DNA from 3 places in the Pseudocitrobacter cyperus genome. Region 3 is predicted to be linked to each of the others. Evidence: predicted binding sites of a transcription regulator. Region 3 holds the regulator's gene; each other region holds the start of a gene.
The links. The regulator PurR, encoded in region 3, represses purine synthesis genes. The targets are predictions, from matches to a motif close to CANGCAAACGTTTGCNTG.
Positions count from the first base shown of each region.

Region 1 (5,556 bases), on a different contig from region 3:
CGCCAGCCGCTTCCAGCGCGCGTGCCAGTTTCAGCGGCGTCTGGCCGCCGTACTGGACGATAACGCCCTTCGGCTTCTCGATGCGTACAATTTCCAGCACATCTTCCAGCGTCACCGGCTCGAAGTAGAGACGGTCGGAGGTGTCGTAATCAGTGGAGACGGTTTCCGGGTTACAGTTGACCATAATGGTCTCGTAACCGTCTTCGCGCAGCGCCAGCGAGGCGTGAACGCAGCAGTAGTCAAACTCGATACCCTGACCGATACGGTTCGGGCCGCCGCCAAGCACCATGATTTTGTCACGGTCAGACGGGTTGGATTCGCACTCATCTTCATAGGTGGAGTACATGTACGCGGTGTCGGTGGCAAATTCTGCCGCGCAGGTATCCACACGCTTGTAGACCGGGTGCAGGTTGTACTGGTCACGCAGCTTGCGGATTTCCGCTTCACGCACGCCCGCCAGTTTTGCCAGCCGCGCATCGGCGAAGCCTTTGCGTTTCAGGGTGCGCAGGAAGTCGGCGTCGAGGCCATTGATGCCCACTTCCGCCACTTTCTCTTCCAGACGCACCAGCTCTTCAATTTGCACCAGGAACCAGCGGTCGATGTTGGTCAGGTTGAATACACCGTCCACGGAGAGACCCGCGCGGAAGGCATCGGCGATGTACCAGATACGCTCTGCGCCTGCGTCTTTCAGTTCGCGGCGGATTTTGGTCAGCGCTTCCGGGTCATCAAGGCTCACTTTCGGGTCAAAGCCCATCGCCCCGACTTCCAGGCCGCGCAGCGCTTTTTGCAGAGATTCCTGCTGCGTGCGGCCAATCGCCATCACTTCACCGACCGATTTCATCTGGGTGGTTAAACGGTCATTGGCGCCGACGAATTTCTCGAAGTTAAAGCGAGGTATTTTGGTCACAACGTAGTCGATGGACGGCTCGAAAGAAGCCGGAGTACGGCCGCCGGTGATATCGTTCATCAGCTCGTCAAGGGTGTAGCCCACCGCCAGTTTCGCCGCCACTTTAGCAATCGGGAAGCCGGTGGCTTTCGACGCCAGCGCCGAGGAGCGAGACACACGCGGGTTCATTTCGATAACAATCAGACGACCATTTTTCGGGTTAACCGAGAACTGAACGTTAGAGCCGCCGGTTTCGACGCCGATTTCACGCAGTACCGCCATCGAGGCGTTACGCATGATTTGATACTCTTTATCGGTCAGGGTTTGCGCCGGGGCTACGGTGATGGAGTCACCGGTGTGGATGCCCATCGCATCGAAGTTTTCGATAGAGCAGACGATGATGCAGTTATCGTTTTTATCACGCACCACTTCCATCTCGTACTCTTTCCAGCCAATCAGCGACTCATCAATCAGCAGTTCGTTGGTTGGGGAGAGATCCAGCCCGCGTTCGCAAATCTCTTCGAACTCTTCGCGGTTATAAGCGATACCGCCGCCGGTGCCGCCCATGGTGAAGGAAGGGCGGATAATGCACGGGAAGCCGACTTCAGCGGCGACCGCCAAAGCTTCTTCCATGGTGTGCGCGATACCGGAACGCGCCGTATCAAGGCCGATTTTCTTCATCGCCACGTCGAAGCGGCGACGATCTTCTGCTTTATCAATCGCATCGGCAGTGGCACCAATCATGGTGACGCCGAACTCTTCGAGCACGCCCTGACGCTCGAGTTCCAGCGCACAGTTCAGCGCCGTCTGGCCGCCCATGGTCGGCAGCACCGCATCCGGGCGCTCTTTTTCAATAATCTTACGCACCACCTCCCACTGAATCGGCTCGATGTAGGTCGCATCGGCCATTTCCGGGTCGGTCATGATGGTTGCCGGGTTGGAGTTCACCAGGATAACGCGATAACCCTCTTCGCGCAGCGCTTTACACGCCTGGGCGCCGGAGTAGTCAAACTCACACGCCTGGCCGATAACGATCGGGCCCGCACCCAGAATCAGGATACTTTTTATGTCTGTACGTTTTGGCATGGCTCTTATAACTCCTGATTATTTCGCGGACTGACGGTATTGCTCGATAAGCTCGATAAAGTGGTCGAACAGCGGTGCGGCATCGTGCGGGCCTGGGCTCGCTTCCGGGTGGCCCTGGAAACTGAACGCTGGCTTATCGGTACGGTGGATACCCTGCAGCGTGCCATCAAACAGGGATTTATGCGTCACGCGCAGGTTTGCCGGCAGCGTCGCTTCATCGACGGCAAAACCGTGGTTCTGCGCGGTGATCATCACCACGTTATTATCGATATCTTTCACCGGATGGTTGCCGCCGTGGTGGCCGAACTTCATCTTGATGGTCTTCGCCCCGCTCGCCAGCGCCAGAAGCTGATGGCCGAGGCAGATGCCGAAGACCGGGATGTCGGTTTCGAGGAATTTCTGGATAGCGGTAATTGCGTAATCACACGGTGCCGGGTCGCCAGGGCCATTGGAAAGGAACACGCCGTCCGGATTCATTTTCAGCACATCTTCTGCAGAAGTTTGTGCCGGAACAATGGTCAGGCGGCAGCCGCGATCCACCAGCATACGCAGAATATTGCGTTTCGCGCCAAAATCGTAGGCAACGACGTGGAATGGCAGTTCTTCTTCTTTTTTCGCTTCCGGCAGTTCTTCTGCCAGCGTCCAGCTACCCTGCGTCCAGCTATAGGATTCGCGGGTGGTGACTTCTTTTGCCAGATCCATCCCGTTCAGACCAGGGAAGGCTTTCGCTTTTTCCTGCGCCAGTGCGGCGTCCAGGTTATCGCCTGCAATAATGCAGCCGTTTTGTGCGCCCTTTTCGCGCAGCAGACGCGTCAGCTTACGGGTATCGATATCGGCAATCGCCACGATGTTATGGCGCTTCAGGTAAGAAGAGAGATCTTCTGTATTGCGGTAGTTGCTGGCAATCAGCGGCAGGTCGCGAATAACCAGACCTTGCGCGTGAACCTGAGAAGACTCTTCGTCAGCAGCATTGGTGCCGACATTGCCGATATGAGGATAAGTAAGAGTAACGATTTGGCGAGAATAGGAAGGATCAGTGAGGATTTCTTGATAACCGGTCAAAGACGTATTGAAAACAACTTCCCCAACCGCCGAACCTGTTGCCCCTATGGCCCGACCGTGAAACTGGGTTCCGTCTTCCAGAACCAATAGCGCTGACTTAATCAAAACACCCTCCAGAGAATATTCACTCACTTTATTTGCATATTAATTCACAATGGTGACATAAATCAATGCAAATCTGCTTACCTTTGAATTTCTGGCAAACGGCGGCATTCTAGAGAGAGCCCGGACAAAAGTCTACCTTAAAGGGCATTTTTTATTATTATTTTGCGCCACTGGATTTAACTAACGCTTTTAGCTGGCAAAAAGATCACCTAACTACCCACAGAAAACGCTTGCGCGGCAAGAAGAATGTTAAAAATGGGATTAAGGGAGAAAAAAGTAGACCATCCGGTCAAAATTTACATTCAAACAACAAAAAATGGACGGATAATGTGCTTTTATAGGAAACAAGAAGAGAAAAGTAACTAAAAACAGATAAAATAAAGGGCAATAAAATATTGCCCTATGCAATCAATGTCTTACTGATTGCAATACCACATCACGATGGGTAATAAATACTATAATTCATTCAAATTAAGCACATCGCGCATATCAAAAAGACCGTTTTTCCTGGCTTTAAGCCACAAAGCGGAACGCACCGCTCCGTTGGCAAATGTCATGCGGCTGGAGGCTTTGTGGGTGATCTCCACACGTTCGCCAATATCGGCGAACATCGCCGTATGTTCACCGACGATATCGCCCGCCCGCACGGTGGCAAAACCAATGGTACCCGGCACACGCTCACCCGTATAACCTTCACGGCTGTAAACGGCGCACTCCTTGAGATCTTTATCCAGCGCCCCGGCAATCGCCTCACCCATTGCCAGCGCAGTGCCTGACGGCGCATCAACTTTATGGCGATGATGTGCTTCAATAATTTCGATGTCGGTATAGTCGCCCATCACTTTGGCGGCTTTCTCCAGCAACTTAAGCATGACGTTTACCCCCACGCTGAAGTTGGCCGCAAAGACAATCGCTATCTCCTGAGAGGCATCGCGGATCGCCTGCTTGCCGGCATCATCAAAACCAGTGGTTCCAATAACCATGCCTTTCCCGTGTTCACGACAGAACGCCAGATGCGTCAGCGTGCCTTCCGGGCGGGTAAAATCGATAAATACATCAAAATCATCTTTAACCGCGTCGAGGCTACTCTGAACGGTAACGCCGGTTTTCCCCGCGCCCGCCAGCTCGCCCGCATCGCTGCCCAACAGGCTTGATCCTTCGCGTTCCAGCGCCGCGCCCAACTGAACGCCGTCCATTGCGATTGCCGCCTGAATTAACTGGCGTCCCATACGTCCGCCAGCACCGGCAATGGCGACACGGATTTGTGCATCATGCATAGCTATTCTCTTTTGTTAATTTTGCGTAAACCGTTCTCAGAGTAACCAGCCCGCCCGCAGGCTGCCAGTTGAAAACGTCCATAATTAGAATTAAATGATAAACAGAGGGGAATATCAGTAAAAGCCATGATTCATCGGAAAGGACGAATCATGGGCTGGAATCACATATCAAGCGTAACGTTCTTATTCTGCGGGAGCGAAACCACAGGACTGGCGGATCACCAGCGCGGGCGGCAGAATAATCCGCTTTGGCGGCTCATCGTTGCCCTGAATACGGCTATAGAGCAACTCCCCTGCTTTGCGGCCAATTTCTTTGGCCGCGACGGAGACCGTGGTTAATGCAGGCTGCACCAGCGCTGCCTCAGTAATATCATCAAAACCCACCAGCGCAAAGTCTCGCCCCGGCTCACGCCCCCTTTTGCGCAGGGTGAGCATCACTCCCAGCGCGACGATATCCTGATAACACACCGCGGCGGTGATTTGCGGATAACGATGCAGAAGTTCCTCTGCCACCCGCGCCCCATCGCTTTGGCTGGCCTGAGACGTCACTATCCACTCGGCATTGGGTGAAATACCGTTTTCCAGAAGTTTACTGGTAAAACCGCCAATTCGCTGGGCGCGGGTGCCGGAATTTTGACTGCCGCCTATAAACGCAATATTCCGATGCCCCAGCTTAATCAGGTGCGCCGTCGCCATCTGGGTGCCGAGAAAATTGTCGGTGCCGACAAAATCAAAATCCGGATCGTTAAGCGGCCTGACAACCATGATCGCCGGAATGTTGCGCCGTTTCAGGCCATCGAAAAAGGATTGCGGCGTTTCTCGCGCCGCGCACAACACCATCCCGCAGGCGCTGTTACGCATCAATGAATCGACAAATCGCTGCTGGCGCTCGCCGGACTCTTCACTGTTCGCCAGAAAGAGCAGTAGCTCATGCCGTTCCATCTCATGACTCAACCCAGCCGTCATTTCACCATAAAACGGGTTTGTAATGTCGTGCAGTAGCAAACCGACCTGATTACTGCGGCGATTGCGCAGGTTAGCGGCCGTTTGGTTATAGACATAGCCTGTATCATCCAGCGCTTTCAGCACCCGTTCACGGGTTGCCTGAGAAATCCGCCCCCGGTTGCGCAATACCATCGA
Region 1 is NZ_JAYMYY010000002.1:202,885-208,440, forward strand. It holds gene carB (carbamoyl-phosphate synthase large subunit) at 1-1,972, opposite strand, end outside; gene carA (glutamine-hydrolyzing carbamoyl-phosphate synthase small subunit) at 1,991-3,139, opposite strand; gene dapB (4-hydroxy-tetrahydrodipicolinate reductase) at 3,595-4,416, opposite strand; gene VSR74_RS09735 (LacI family DNA-binding transcriptional regulator) at 4,600-5,556, opposite strand, start outside.
Region 1: a site for PurR is predicted at 3,231-3,248, ahead of carA (glutamine-hydrolyzing carbamoyl-phosphate synthase small subunit). Genes of this name have one in related genera too.

Region 2 (5,556 bases), on a different contig from region 3:
GGTTCAAGGGTTACAGCCTGCGGCGGCATCTCGGAGATTCCCCTTCATTTACCACCTACCCCGTTATGACACAACTCCCTGAACTCGCACTCTCCCGACAAGACATCCGCAAGATGATTCGGCAAAAACGTCGCGAGATAACAGAACAGCAGCAAATCGATTTTGGCGAGCAAGCCGCATCACGCATGATGGCGTATCCGCCCATGGTGATGGCGCACACGGTCGCGCTGTTTTTGTCTTTTGATGGCGAGCTCGACACTCAACCGCTAATAGAACAACTCTGGCGAGCGGGTAAGCGCGTGTATCTGCCGGTACTTCACCCCTTCAGCCCCGGAAATCTGCTGTTTCTGCACTACCATCCACACAGCGAACTGGTCATTAACCGACTGAAAATTCACGAACCGAAACTCGATGTGCGCAATGTTCTGCCACTGAGCGAACTGGATGTGCTGATTACGCCGCTGGTCGCTTTCGACGAACAGGGGCAACGGCTGGGAATGGGCGGCGGGTTTTACGATCGCACGCTGCAAAACTGGCAGCATCATGGCATCAGCCCGGTAGGCTACGCGCACGATTGTCAGTTGGTGGAACGGCTGCCGGTTGAAGAGTGGGATATCCCGCTGCCAGCGGTGGTAACGCCGTCAAAAACCTGGGTGTGGTAGGGCGAAGTTTCCCACTTCGCCCCGATTGACTTTGCTGAATTTTTGACCTAAATTCCTCGGTAAAGGGTGAGGGAGGCGAACCTCCCTCCTGCGTCTTTGTTAATAGGCCGGGAAAGCGATTATTAACAGAATCAGCAGCATGATGACGTAGCTCATCATCGTCCCTTTCCTTATCAGAGCCCCTGCTTCGGTAGGGGCTTTCCCGTTTTAGCACCATGCTGCCCCTATCCTAATCTTTCTTACGCGCGCAAAATCGCCGTCGCGCGGCTTTAGTTGCCTATTACGACTCGCTTCGCAAAGGGTGATTACATACGTTTCAGAATGGAAAACAGCAGCGGATGAGCGGGAAAGTACAGGCAGGCCAGCGGCCCGCCCGTAAGTTAGTAAGAATCAGAACAGCATACGTGCGCGAACCGTGCCCGGAATCGCTTTCATGCTTTGCAGCGCTTTCTGCGCAACATCTTCTTCCGCTTCAATATCGATAACCACATAGCCCATCTGCGGCGTGGTTTGCAGGTACTGTGCGGCAATGTTGACGCCTTGCTCCGCGAAGATCTGGTTGATGGCGGTCAGTACGCCCGGGCGGTTTTCATGGATGTGCAGCAGGCGACGACCACCGTGGATCGGCAGCGAGACTTCCGGGAAGTTCACAGCAGAGAGCGTGGAGCCGTTGTCGGAGTATTTCGCCAGTTTACCCGCCACTTCCAGGCCGATATTTTCCTGCGCTTCCTGAGTTGAGCCCCCAATGTGCGGAGTCAGGATAACATTATCAAATTCACAAAGCGGAGAATTGAACGGATCGCTGTTCGTCGCCGGTTCGGTCGGGAAGACATCAATAGCCGCCCCCGCCAGATGTTTACGCGCCAGCGCATCGCACAGCGCCGGAATATCGACAACCGTACCACGCGAGGCGTTAATCAGCAGTGCGCCCGGCTTCATCAGCGCCAGCTCTTCCACGCCCATCATATTTTTGGTTGAGGCGTTTTCCGGCACATGCAAACTCACCACATCGCTCATGTTTAGCAAATCGGAGAGATGCTGAACCTGGGTGGCATTGCCCAACGGCAATTTGTTTTCAATGTCATAGAAGAATACGTGCATCCCCAGCGATTCCGCCAGAATACCGAGCTGAGTACCGATATGGCCATAACCGATAATGCCCAGTTTTTTACCGCGCGCTTCAAACGAGCCCACCGCCAGTTTATTCCACACGCCGCGGTGTGCTTTAGCATTCGCCTCCGGCACGCCGCGCAGCAACAGCAGCAGTTCGCCAATCACCAACTCAGCCACGGAACGGGTGTTCGAGAACGGTGCGTTAAAAACCGGTACGCCGCGTTTAGCTGCCGCGTTGAGATCGACCTGATTGGTGCCGATGCAGAAACAGCCCACTGCCACCAGTTTTTCCGCCGCCGCGAAAATCTCTTCGGTCAGATGAGTGCGGGAGCGCAGGCCGATGAAATGGGCATCACGGATGGACTCTTTCAGTTGTTCGCTGTCCAGAGCGCCTTTGTGAAACTCAATGTTGGTGTAACCTGCCGCACGAAGACTATCCAGCGCCTTCTGATGTACGCCTTCTACCAGCAGAAATTTAATTTTCTCTTTTTCCAGTGATACCTTAGCCATTTCCCCGCCCTGTCTTTGTTTTACTGATGTTGTGATGAACGAAAGTTCACCTAAGCAACATATCAAAAAAAACTATCACGGCAATCTAAACGTTTGCGTGTGACTCATGCAGAAAATTCACGCAGGAGGAAATGTCAGCATAAAATGCTGTGCATAAGAAATAAGCTGGGATGTTAATAAAGTGGTTTTGAGAAATGTGACACAAGTCACCAAAATCAGCCGAGTAAAAAAAATTGGGGGAAATGGGCTTCCCCCGGTCAGATCATTTCACGATGGTTTTAACACCATCAGCCGTACCGATGAGTGCCACATCAGCACCGCGATTGGCGAATAATCCCACGGTCACGACGCCTGGAATCGCGTTGATCGCGTTTTCCAGCGCGATAGCGTCGAGGATTTCCAGGCCATGCACATCCAGGATGACGTTACCGTTATCGGTGATCACGCCCTGACGGTACTCCGGGCGACCGCCCAGCTTAACCAGTTGACGTGCCACGCAGCTACGCGCCATTGGGATCACTTCTACCGGCAGCGGGAAGTTCCCCAGGATATCAACCTGTTTAGAGGCATCCGCGATGCAGATGAACTTGTCCGCCACAGAGGCAATAATCTTTTCACGCGTTAACGCCGCACCGCCGCCTTTGATCATCTGCATATGACCGTTGATCTCATCGGCGCCATCAACGTAGATACCCAGACGGTCGACTTCATTGAGGTCAAAAACGGTGATCCCGAGGCTTTTCAGTTTCTCGGTGGAAGCATCAGAGCTGGATACCGCTCCTTCAATCTGCCCTTTCATGGTGCCCAGCGCGTCGATAAAATGCGCGGCTGTAGAGCCCGTACCCACACCGACGATAGTGCCCGGTTGTACATATTGAAGCGCCGCCCAGCCTACTGCTTTTTTCAGTTCATCCTGCGTCATGATTATTGCCCATGCTGTAATGATATTTGGCGCATTATAGAACATCTGAACGCATTGTCGCATTGCGCCAGGCACCAATTTCGTCTGTAACTACCCGCAATTTATGTCATAGTGCGAGATAACGATTTTAGAGGAGCACCTCAACGTAATGAAACGTCCTGACTACAGAACATTACAGGCGCTGGATGCGGTTATTCGGGAACGCGGTTTTGAGCGCGCGGCGCAAAAACTATGCATTACCCAATCAGCCGTATCGCAGAGAATCAAACAACTGGAAAACATGTTCGGGCAACCGTTGCTGGTGCGAACCGTTCCGCCACGCCCTACAGAGCAGGGGCAAAAACTGCTGGCGCTGCTGCGTCAGGTAGAACTACTGGAAGATGAGTGGCTGGGCGATGAGCAGACAGGTTCCACGCCGCTGCTGCTGTCGCTGGCTGTCAACGCCGACAGCCTTGCAACCTGGCTGCTGCCGGCGCTTGCCGACGTGCTGGTCAACTCTCCGATTCGCCTCAATTTGCAGGTTGAGGATGAAACCCGAACCCAGGAGCGTCTGCGCCGGGGCGAAGTTGTGGGGGCGGTGAGTATCCAGCCGCAAGCGTTGCCAAGCTGCCTGGTCGATCAACTGGGCGCGCTGGACTACCTTTTCGTCGGTTCAAAAGCCTTTGCTGAGCGCTACTTTCCCAATGGCGTAACGCGCTCGGCGCTGTTAAAAGCGCCAGCCGTTGCATTCGACCATCTGGACGATATGCATCAGGCTTTCCTGCAACAAAACTTCGACCTGCCGCCGGGGAGCGTGCCATGTCATATCGTGAACTCGTCGGAAGCCTTCGTGCAACTGGCGCGTCAGGGCACAACCTGTTGCATGATCCCGCATTTGCAGATTGAAAAGGAGTTAGCGTCTGGCGAGCTGATAGATTTGACGCCAGGGCTGTTTCAGCGTCGGATGCTGTACTGGCACCGCTTCGCGCCGGAAAGCCGCATGATGCGTAATGTAACGGACGCGCTGCTGGAGTATGGGCGTCGGGTATTAAGACAGGATTAATGGTGAAACGCCGGATGACGTGAAGCCATCCGGCAAAGCTATCATTACTGCGCTTTCGCGGGCGCTGCAGTCTGTGACTGAGCCGGTTGTAGCTCAAACACGACATCGACCTGATCGCCAAACTGAATCGTCGGCTGCTCATAGGTCTCTTGTGCAGATACAGGCGCGGCATCCGCCTTCATCATGCGCACCATCGGGCTTGGCTGATAATTCGACACATGGTAACGCACGCTATAAACCGGCCCCAGTTTGCTGTTAAATCCTGCCGCCAGCTCTTTCGCCTGATGAATAGCGTCATCAATCGCCGCTTTACGCGCTTTATCTTTGTAGGCATCCGGCTGAGCCACGCCCAGCGACACAGAACGAATTTCATTCAGGCCTGCTTTCAACGCGCCATCCAGCAGGGAATTAAGTTTATCCAGTTGGCGCAGGGTGACTTCAACAGTACGTACCGCGCGATAACCTTTCAGAATGCTTTTACCATTTTGATAGTCATAATCGGGCTGAGTACGCAGGTTAGCCGAGCTGATATCCTTTTTCGCTACACCATTTTGCTCAAGGAAGGAGAGGTACTGCGCCACGCGCTGATCCGCCTGTTTCTTGGCTGTTGCCGCATCTTTAGCCGCGATGTTAACTTCAATCGCCAGGGTGGCAATATCCGGGGTTGCATCGACGCTGGCCGTACCGGAGGTGACAATATGCGGGCCATTTGGTAACTCATTTGCCTGTACAGACATGGCGCTCAGCCCCATCAATGCTGTCAGCGCTATCACTTTAAACTTCACTGTCGTCTCTCCATGTTACGTTATCACCCGAAAATACAAGTTCTCGCATCCAAGCTTAGCGCCTCATCTGCGAAAGTCCATCGGAGAACACTTAGTTGAACAAGGCGTAAACATGTCCAATTCCCTCTTTCGCCAACTGGAAAGCTATAAACCACATCACCGCACCAACCAGGATATTGATAATACGTTGCGCTTTAGCGGTGCGCAGGCGCGGCGCCAGCCATGCCGCCAGCAGCGCCAGGCCGAAGAACCAGAGGAAGGAAGCGCTGACGGTGCCGAGCGCAAACCAACGCTTAGGCTCTACATCGAGCTGCCCACCGAGGCTCCCCAGCACCACAAAGGTATCGAGATAAACGTGGGGGTTCAGCCAGGTGACGGCAAGCATAGTGGCAATGATTTTCCAACGCCCCTGTTTAAGCACTTCAGCGCTGGCAAGCTCCAGATTGCTGCTCATCGCCGTCTTCAGCGCGCCAAATCCGTACCACAATAAAAAGGCCACGCCGCCCCAGGTGACTAACGCCA
Region 2 is NZ_JAYMYY010000003.1:53,415-58,970, reverse strand. It holds RNA gene ssrS (6S RNA) at 1-41, shown strand, start outside; gene VSR74_RS11875 (5-formyltetrahydrofolate cyclo-ligase) at 66-662, shown strand; gene serA (phosphoglycerate dehydrogenase) at 1,053-2,285, opposite strand; gene rpiA (ribose-5-phosphate isomerase RpiA) at 2,548-3,207, opposite strand; gene argP (DNA-binding transcriptional regulator ArgP) at 3,356-4,249, shown strand; gene VSR74_RS11855 (oxidative stress defense protein) at 4,294-5,034, opposite strand; gene argO (arginine exporter ArgO) at 5,126-5,556, opposite strand, start outside.
Region 2: a site for PurR is predicted at 2,368-2,385, ahead of serA (phosphoglycerate dehydrogenase). Genes of this name have one in related genera too.

Region 3 (5,556 bases):
GCACGACAGCGAAGGTCGCGGCTCCCCAGATAACCATGCTGACCGCAGCACCGATTTCCGTGCGCGCAAGGAACGGTATCGCCAGCATTATCAACATCAGAAGCAACAAAAATCCCTTCAGCGTGCCGCTGACGGAACGATCGGCAAACTTACCGCCGAGGTAGTTCCCCAGAGAAAAACCGACGCCAATCAGCACCAGCATCAATGTGATAAAGGTAGAGGATGCATCGGTAATGGTGTGCAATACCGGCGAAATATAGGTATAGAGCGTAAACATCGCTCCCGCACCGAGCACCGTCGTCAGCAAAGCGGAAAGCACCTGCGGGCGCACCAGCACCGAAAGTTCGCGTTTCACATCCGGTTTTTCACCTGCCCCGCCCTGCGGTAACGAGAGCCACAGGCTAACTATCGAAATCACGCCAAGACCCGCCGTTGCCAGGAACGACATCCGCCAGCCGATGGTTTCGCCAAGCCAGGTGGCTGCGGGAACACCGCCGATGTTGGCAATCGTCAGCCCCATAAACATAGTGGCGACCGCGCTGGCTTGTTTGTGTTTTGGCACCACGCTTGCCGCAACCACCGAGCCCAGGCCAAAGAATGCGCCATGGTTGAGGCTGGTAATAATGCGCGAGAGCATCAGGGTGGTGTAATCCGGCGCGATAGCCGAGAGCACATTGCCGAGGGTGAAAATCGTCATCAGGAAGATTAAGGCATTGCGCCGCGCACGATGGGAGAGCAGTAACGTCATCAGCGGCGCACCCACCATCACCCCTACAGCGTAGGCGCTGATTAACATACCTGCGGCAGGAATTGAAACATCAACCCCTTCAGCGATAACAGGTAAGAGCCCCATCGGCGAAAATTCGGTGGTGCCAATCCCAAATGCGCCAATGGCTAACGCCAGTAAGGGAAAATTGACTTTCATGCAATGACTCCGGTTTGCCGCAAATCTGGACGGCGTGACAACTGAAGGCAAAAGCATGACATCGATCACAAAAAAACAGAAGTGTACAAATTAGCAAAATAGTTTTGCTGATGTGATAACAATCGATATGAGGAATTGAAGTGAGGGAGAGTGAACTCTCCCTGCGAAATGAATTAATGCAGGACGGCAGTTAGCCCGGCCGCCACGATCAGCGCCAGCGTAATAACCGTCGTGGTAATTGACATCTTCAGTTCAGTACTCATCAATTTTTCTCCTTGTTATCACCACACCAAAAGTGAGTTAAATCATTTTTGCACACTTAATAGCAAAAATCTTCTCTGATTTCACACGATAACCGATTTTGCGCTTCCACTTTTGCCAAAGATCAGACAAAATTCGACGCTAATTTATAAGTGTATCGGCCATTGACCCCCTCCTGTCGTCCTGTGTCGTTTTCCCGGCGAACCGCAATTCATAACATTGCGTCAGGGTGAGTGAAGGCAAACGTTTTCGTAGTTAATCGAACGGGGGCAGGCCCGGGTCTGGAGTGAGATGGAATGGCAACTATTAAAGATGTAGCGAAACGCGCAAACGTTTCCACTACAACTGTATCACATGTGATTAACAAGACGCGCTTTGTCGCCGAGGATACGCGGGAAGCGGTATGGGCGGCAATCAAAGAGCTCCACTACTCTCCAAGCGCCGTCGCCCGTAGTCTGAAAGTCAATCACACCAAATCCATTGGTTTGTTGGCAACCAGTAGTGAAGCGGCCTACTTCGCTGAAATAATTGAAGCCGTTGAGAAAAACTGTTTTCAGAAAGGCTATACCCTGATCCTTGGCAACGCCTGGAACAATCTTGAGAAGCAGCGCGCTTACCTCTCTATGATGGCGCAAAAGCGCGTAGACGGCCTGCTGGTGATGTGTTCTGAATATCCGGAATCGCTGCTGCAGATGCTGGAAGAGTATCGCAATATTCCGATGGTGGTGATGGACTGGGGCGAAGCCAAAGCTGATTTTACTGACTCGGTCATTGATAACGCCTTCGAAGGTGGCTATATGGCAGGCCGTTATCTGGTGGAACGTGGCCACCGCGAAATTGGCGTCATCCCCGGCCCGCTTGAGCGTAACACCGGTGCGGGCCGCCTGGCCGGTTTTATGAAAGCGATGGAAGAGATGCATATTAATGTGCCGTCCAACTGGATCGTTCAGGGTGATTTCGAGCCTGAATCCGGCTATCGCGCCATGCAGCAAATCCTCTCGCAGAATCCGCGTCCGACGGCCATTTTCTGCGGTGGTGATGTCATGGCGATGGGTGCGCTCTGCGCCGCTGATGAAATGGGACTACGCGTCCCGCAGGATATCTCCCTGATTGGTTACGACAACGTGCGCAACTCTCGCTTCTTTACGCCGGCGTTGACCACTATCCACCAGCCTAAAGACTCCCTCGGGGAAACCGCCTTTAATATGCTGATGGACAGAATTGTCAGCAAACGCGAAGAGTCGCAGTCGATTGAAGTCCATCCGCGCCTCATCGAGCGCCGTTCCGTCGCCGACGGCCCCTTCCGCGATTACCGTCGTTAAGGCTCTCTGCGAACGCCATTTTCCGGCGTTCGCAGCCACTCGCTGTTCAGCGTTTCACTGTCGCCCAGATAGTCCAGCAGCCAGCCTAACGCTACAGATGTATCGTTTTGCTGCCACGTCAGACAACAAGCCGCATCCGGAAAAGGGTTTTCCAGTTCCAGTGCCACCCACTCGCCCGTGTCTATCTTCGGACGCGCAAAATGTTCTGGCACCATTCCGACGCAAAGCCCCGCGGATAAACAGGTCTCTGAAGAGCCCCAGTCTGGTACCACAACCCGTTTCTGGTTATCCAGCAGCCAGGTGATTCGTTTTGGCAACGAGCGCGAAGTATCCTCACGCACCAGCGAAGGCCAGTTGCGCAATGTATCATCGCTAAATGGCCCGCTCATCTTCGCCAGAGGATGCTGGCTTGCCACCACGCACTGCCAGCTCAGCATACCCATATCGCGAAAGGCATAACGCCCCCCAACGGGGATCGCCTGCGTCGCGCCAATCGCCAGCTCAACCCGGCCATCTGCCAGCGCATCCCAGACGCCGTTGAACACTTCCTGATAAACCAGCAGTTCAACATCACTGAAGTGCCGATAGAAATCGACAATCATCTGCCGGGTGCGCTCAGGCCTGACGATATTATCAACCGCAATGGCCAGTTGACCGCGCCAGCCATTGGCAATTTGCTGGCACTGCTGACGAGTGATCTGCATTTTTTTGATAACAGAACGCCCTTCTTTCAAAAACCACGCCCCCGCAGGCGTCAGCTCAACATCGCGATGACGGCGTTCGAACAGCGGAACCGCCAGCCACTCTTCCAGTTGCCGCACCGTGTAACTGATTGCTGAAGGTACCCGGTGCAGTTCATTCGCCGCACCGCTAAAGCTGCCGTTACGCGCAACGGCATCAACCACTTCCAGTGAATATTCAGACCACATGCTCTGCCTACAAAATTTTTGAAACCAGGCCGCAAATATTAGCGTTTCACAAGCCAGATTTCACTCTCTACACTCTCAGCCTCTTCCGACACAAGAAAAGGCGTTTTTATGCAACCTGGGAAAGGATTTTTAGTCTGGCTGGCGGGCCTGAGCGTATTGGGCTTCCTGGCCACTGATATGTATCTTCCGGCCTTTGCCGCCATTCAGAGCGATTTGCAAACACCGGCGTCTGCCGTCAGTGCCAGCCTGAGTCTGTTCCTTGCCGGATTTGCTATCGCGCAACTGCTGTGGGGGCCGCTCTCTGACCGTTATGGCCGCAAACCGATTTTGTTAACAGGCCTGGCGATTTTCGCCTTCGGCTGCCTGGGAATGCTGTGGGTGCGCGATGCCAGCATACTGCTGGTGCTGCGTTTTATCCAGGCGGTCGGCGTCTGCGCAGCGGCTGTCACCTGGCAGGCAATGGTCACAGACTACTATCCGGCGCAGCGTATCAACCGTATTTTCGCCACGATTATGCCGCTGGTTGGCCTCTCTCCGGCACTGGCCCCCCTGCTGGGAAGCTGGATCCTGCATCACTTCGAGTGGCAGGCTATTTTCACCACGCTGTTTATCATTACGCTGATTTTGATGATCCCGGCGCTGCGCCTGAAGCCCGCCCACCCGAAAGTGTCCGCAAACCCGGACAAACTGACCTTTATGAAGCTGCTGCGCAGTCAGGATTACCGCGGCAACGTGTTGATATACGCCGCCTGTTCCGCCAGCTTCTTTGCCTGGCTGACCGGGTCGCCATTTATCCTCAATGCCATGGGTTACAGCCCGACAGCCATTGGTCTGAGCTATGTTCCGCAGACCATCGCCTTCCTGATAGGCGGCTACGGCTGCCGCGCGGCGCTGCAAAAATGGGATGGCGGCAAGCTCCTGCCGTGGTTGTTGATGCTGTTCGCCATTAGCGTGTTTGCCACCTGGGGCGTCGGTCTGACACCGCATGTCTCGCTGACCGCCCTGCTGATCCCGTTCTGCGTGATGGCAATGGCAAACGGCGCTATCTATCCTATCGTCGTCGCCCGCGCTCTGCGCCCATTCCCGCAGGCTACCGGGCGTGCGGCCGCCTTACAAAATACGCTGCAACTGGGGCTGTGCTTCCTCGCCAGTCTGGTCGTTTCATCATTGATTGCCGCACCTCTGCTGGCGACCACCAGCGTGATGGTGGCCACCGTTGTGCTCGCAGGTATCGGCTACAAGATGCAGGCTGGCGCGCGCATTGTCGAAAATGATTCACCAAAGGAATCATCTCGCGCATAAAATGATAAATATCAATGTTATGAAGCCGTAATTAGTTTGCTAAGATTTTTAATTGAATCAGTAGATTTTGCGTCCTATACTGGATCCGTATCACATAATTACAGACGTTATTATTTTTAACGGGAGGAGGACGCCTCCCGGTTCTCCATGGATGGTCATTTCGGCAAGGGTAATCTCCCTTCCTCTGTGCTACGTCGGATAGCAGGCTCACGGGCTATCCGTGAGATTTCTCACAAACTCAAAAAAGCGTCTACGCTGTTTTAAGGTTCTGATCACCGGGTCGGATGGAGAAGCTATGAGCTCATCGTGTATAGAAGAAGTTAGCGTACCGAATGATGACTGGTACCGCATCACCAACGAATTGTTAAGCCGGGCGGGCATCGAAATTAACGGTAACGGCCCTGCCGACTTGCAGGTGAAAAATCCCCAATTCTTTAAGCGTGTTTTGCAGGAAGGTTCACTGGGGTTGGGTGAAAGTTATATGGACGGCTGGTGGGAATGCGAGCGTCTGGATCTCTTTTTTCACAAAGTGCTACGCGCCGGGCTGGAAAATCAACTGCCGCGCCATCTAAAAGATACGTTGCGTATCGCCGCTGCTCGTCTGTTCAATCTTCAAAGTAAAAAGCGCGCCTGGATGGTGGGTAAAGAACATTACGATCTCGGTAACGATCTCTTCAGCCGTATGCTGGATCCCTTCATGCAGTACTCTTGCGGTTACTGGAAAGAGGCGCAAACGCTTGAAGAGGCTCAGCAGGCGAAACTTAATCTGATTTGTCAAAAGCTGAAATTAGAACCCGGTATGCGGGTGCTCGATATC
Region 3 is NZ_JAYMYY010000001.1:340,167-345,722, reverse strand. It holds gene VSR74_RS01695 (MFS transporter) at 1-925, opposite strand, end outside; gene cydH (cytochrome bd-I oxidase subunit CydH) at 1,099-1,188, opposite strand; gene purR (HTH-type transcriptional repressor PurR) at 1,483-2,508, shown strand; gene punR (DNA-binding transcriptional activator PunR) at 2,505-3,437, opposite strand; gene punC (purine nucleoside transporter PunC) at 3,546-4,739, shown strand; gene cfa (cyclopropane fatty acyl phospholipid synthase) at 5,035-5,556, shown strand, end outside.